Regions from separate parts of the Mycoplana sp. ABR4_002 genome, predicted to be linked through region 1. Evidence: riboswitches for the same ligand, from Rfam matches in the RefSeq annotation. Region 1 holds a riboswitch; the other holds the start of a gene.
What was found. Region 1 has a riboswitch for cobalamin ahead of ACXAGF_RS11330 (CbtB domain-containing protein). Riboswitches for the same ligand answer to the same signal wherever they lie in the genome.
Positions count from the first base shown of each region.

Region 2: linked by a shared signal. The riboswitch ahead of ACXAGF_RS22930 (aromatic ring-hydroxylating oxygenase subunit alpha) and the one ahead of ACXAGF_RS11330 (CbtB domain-containing protein) in region 1 are both predicted to bind cobalamin.

Region 1 covers NZ_JBSWVO010000001.1:2,346,987-2,349,154, reverse strand. Annotated here, with positions in the region: gene ACXAGF_RS11335 (peptidoglycan-binding domain-containing protein) at 1-633, shown strand, start outside; cobalamin riboswitch at 705-1,020, shown strand; gene ACXAGF_RS11330 (CbtB domain-containing protein) at 1,067-1,243, shown strand; gene ACXAGF_RS11325 (CbtA family protein) at 1,256-2,050, shown strand; gene cobU (bifunctional adenosylcobinamide kinase/adenosylcobinamide-phosphate guanylyltransferase) at 2,047-2,168, shown strand, end outside.
Region 2 covers NZ_JBSWVO010000003.1:120,740-122,907, reverse strand. Annotated here, with positions in the region: gene ACXAGF_RS22935 (FAD-binding oxidoreductase) at 1-69, opposite strand, end outside; gene ACXAGF_RS22930 (aromatic ring-hydroxylating oxygenase subunit alpha) at 71-1,312, opposite strand; cobalamin riboswitch at 1,403-1,604, opposite strand; cobalamin riboswitch at 2,053-2,168, shown strand, end outside.

The DNA.
Region 1 (2,168 bases):
CGGGCGGTGCTGAACGGCGACGCCGAAGCCTACCAGGCCTATCTCGGCGATTTTCCCGAAGGCAAGTTCGCGGCGGAAGCGCGCCAGCGGTTGGCGGCGCTGGAAAAGAAGCCGGCCGCGGAACGGCCGGCCGAGGAAGGCGCAACCGCGTCCAGCCCGGCGCCCCAGCCGGCCGCGCGGCAGCAGTTGCAGTCGCGGACGACGATCTACGAGACGTCGCCCGATGCACGCGAGGCCTACCTGGAGCCCGGCACGCGGGCGCAGGCGCAGCGCTGGCTGAACACCCTCGGCTACGGTACCGGCGGGATCGACGGCGTCTATGGTCCGCGCACCCGCGCGGCGATCGCCGCCTGGCAACGCTCGGCCGGTCAGCGCGCCGACGGCTATCTGACGCGCAAACAGTTCCGGCAACTGCGCGAGGCGGCGCAGTTCGTCGAGAACCGCAATCGCCAGCGGGTGGCGCGGCAACGCTACCAGCGCGACCCGTATTACGGCGGCTATCGCGTCTACGAGGGACCGGTCGACGGCTACCTCGAGGGACCGGTCGGCGGTTACTACGAAGGTCCGGTCGACGGCTACTACGAGGGGCCGGTCTATCGCGGTGGCCTCGGCATCAGCGGTCCCGGCTATTGACGGCGCCCACGCCGGTATTCGAAGGATGGATGGCGCTGGCAGTCGATTGACTTCGACGGCCGGCGGGCATAATCATCCCACTATTGGATGGTGCGCCTGTCCGGAGACGGAACGGCGCTTAAATGGGAACGTGACGGGGTGGACCCAATCAGGGCGCTCCAATCACGGCCGACCCCGCGACTGTAGAGTGGCGAGGCCGATCCGGCCGGTCGAACGACCGGCAAAGCCACTGGGTGGCGGCATGATGAACCGGGGTCTGGACGCCTCTATTTCTACGAATCGTCCGCCTTTCATGCCGCTCACAACCCGGGAAGGCGAGGAGAGGCCGTCGGCGCGAATGCGCCGGACGCCGCGAGCCAGGAGACCTGCCGGCCAATGAAGGGCATCGTGCCCGATTCCGGGAATTTTCCCCTACGCCAGCACGGAGGTTGTCATGGCTGCTTCTAACGTTTCTTCTACTTCTCTCTCGCTCAACGATCGCCTCTACGCAGGAATCACGGCACTGCTGCTCGGCGCTTTCCTGGTGTTCGGCGCTGGGCTGGCCAATTCCTCGGTGCTGCACGACACCGCGCACGACACGCGTCACTCCTACGGCTTTCCCTGCCACTAAGGGGCGCGTGACATGATCGTTCGATATCTCCTGGCCGCTCTGGTGGCCGGGCTGTTTTCCGGCGCCCTCATGACCGTGGCGCAGGAGGCGCGGGTGATTCCGCTGATCCTTCATGCCGAAGAGTATGAAGGCGGCGAGGCTGAACCGGCGCCCGCGGGCGCCGAGACCGAAGCGCAGCCGCAGGCGACCCACGAGCATTCGGCGCTCGGCATCGGCGCCGCCGTTGCCGAATTCGCCGCCTACCTTTCGCCCGTAACGCCGGCCTATGCGCATGCGGGCGAGGTGCATGAGGGCGAGGGCGGCATCCTGTTCGGCATGAGCCGCTTCTCCGGCACGCTGTTCGCCAACCTGGTGACCGGCGCCGGCTTCGCCCTGCTGCTGGCGGCCGTCAGTCTTCTGGCCGGCAATCCGATCACGGTCGCAAATGGCGCGATCTGGGGAGCGGCGGGCTGGCTGGCGGTCCATCTGCTGCCGGCGATCGGCCTGCCGCCGGAACTGCCGGGCTTTCCCGCCGCCGACCTTGCCAGCCGGCAGGGCTGGTGGCTGGCGACGGTCGTCCTGTCGGCCGGAGGGCTCTACCTGCTGATCCTGAAAGAGGGCATCGCCGCGAAGGTCCTGGGCGTCCTCCTGGTCGCCGCGCCGCACCTCTATGGCGCGCCGCAACCGGATGACCTTTCGAGCAACGTTCCGGCCGTGCTCGGAGCGGAGTTCGCCGTGGCGGCTTTGGCAACGACGCTGTTCTTCTGGATCGTGCTCGGCCTGTCGCTGGGCTTTGCCAACGAGAAGATCGCCAAGGCCGACCGATGATGACGACATCGCCCGGAGCCGTCCTGGTTCTGGGCGGTGCCCGTTCCGGCAAGTCCGCCTTTGCCGAGCGGCTGGCCGCGGAGACCGGCCTCTCGAAGCATTATATCGCCACCGGCCG
Region 2 (2,168 bases), on a different contig from region 1:
GAGTAGCTGCTGCCGGTCGATCCAGACGTGCAATTCGTCGAAATGATGGAAAGCGGGAGCCATCTGCATGTCAGGCGACCCTTGACATCGGTTTCTCGTCGCCCAGTCGGTCGACCATGAACTGGCAGTACCACTCCACGAACTGCATCACGCCACTTTCGTCCTCGGCGGAGTAGGGACCGGGCTCGTAGGCCGGCGAACGGATGCCGAAGGCATTTTCTTCGACGATCTGGCGATCCTGGTCATTGGTTTCCGTCCAGACGTGGATGAGTTCATCGAGCGTGTAGTCGACGCCTTCCACAGCGTCCGTGCTGACGAGCCACTTGGTTGTAACCTGGGTCAGCTCGGGGCCGAGCGGCAGCACACGGAAGGTGATCGCATGGTCGGCCAGCACGTGGTTCCACGTCGTCGGATAGTGGAACATCAAAAGTGTGCCGATGTGGCTTTCCGTAACGTCGCTCGAAAGCGGACGACGGACAGCACGCGCGCCTGACATCGTGTAGCTTTCGGCATCTGCGATCAGCGGCATGCGCGCCATCCGGAACTGCCCGGACGGTGACATGCGGAACTCGCTCGGCAGACTGGCTGCCTCGCATTTTGACCAGTGTCTGGCGATTACCGGATCATCCTTCGCTCCCTGCACGCCGGTTGCGCTCGGAGCCTCGGGGTAGGTGCGGCAGAGTTCGGGATGGTTGGCCGCACAGTGGTAGCACTCGCGGTTGTTCTCCCAGACGAGCTTCCAGTTGCCCTTCTCAACGATGGTGCTTTCGAAGGCGACCTTGGCCTCGCCCAGCCGATGGCGGACAAGATAGGGCTCTGCGAGCTGTCGGTAGGGCGCGAAATCCGGCGCCTCTTCCGCAAGGCAGATGAAGATGTAACCGCCGACTGTCTCGCAATGGATCGGTTTCAGCCCGTGTCTGCTCTTGTCGAAGTCCTCGGCCATGTGGCGGGCGAAGAGCAGTTTTCCGTCCAGTTCGTAGGTCCACTGGTGATAGGGACAAACCAGCTTGGCTGATGATCCCTTGTGCTGCGTACATACGCGAGAGCCGCGATGGCGGCAGGAATTGTGGAGCGCGCGGATGACGCCATGTCGGTCGCGTGTGATCACAACCGGATAATCCCCGATCTGCACGGTAAAGAAGTTGCCGGCGCGCGGGATTTCGCAGTCGTGGCCGATAAATAGCCAGTCGCGATACCAGATCGTCTCGAGATCGACGTGGTAGTAGTCGGGATCTATGTAGAAATTCTGGTCGAGGCTGTAGCCGTCGCGCCGGTTCCTGATCTTGCGAAGCACTTCGCTGCGAATGTCCATTGTCCAAATCCCAAAGGGGACTGTTGCATGGAGTCGCGCTTCCGGCACTCGTAGACCAGTGCCGTCGCCCGATCGCCCACCGCAATCAGTCGTTTCATGTCATCTTGGGCTGGTTTCCGGGCTTCAGAGCTGTCGCTTGAGGACGGTCGACGCCTTCCCAGGTGGACTACCCAGTGGCATTTGTCGATTTTCGCTCTGCTACCGTTGCGGGGGCAGCGCCGGCTTTGGACCGGCTTCCCAATTCTCCGAATCGCAACCAATGCGAGACGGCACCCAAGATGAGAGCACCATACTTCATTTCCTTGAGCTGCTGCAGAGCGACAGCGACATCAAAGGCGTCGCAAATCGACTAACCCCCGGATGACTAAAATCCAGGGATTTCCACTCGCCGCGTGTGCCGGAGGTTTAGGAGATGACCGATCTCCTTTTGTCCGACTGCGGCCTGAAAGCTCGCAAATGGGATGAGGACGAGCCGGCGCTGGTGAACATGGTCGCTGCGGCCAGTGAACTGCGCAAAGCTGCGCTAGGTGGTGGCCAGGTGTTTCAAAGACAGGCTAACCCGCTCCTAGGGCGATGGCCAGTGCCCTACCCCAACGATCAAGGGAAGAGCGCGCGAGCCCCGGCCGTCATGCTTCCTGTGGATTGCCCTCAGCGTCCCCGCTATCCACAGCCGACAGAGACAATTTCCAATTCGTCCTTCGGAATTGTCGCCAGCTATTGACGCAATTTTTGTCTGGTCTACTATATGTAGTGTTCGAGGTTCCTTCGATTCGTTGAGTTGAAGGCTAAGATGGGAATCCGGTTCGACCATGATGGTGGAGTGAGTCCGGAGCTGCCCCCGCAACTGTAAGCGGTG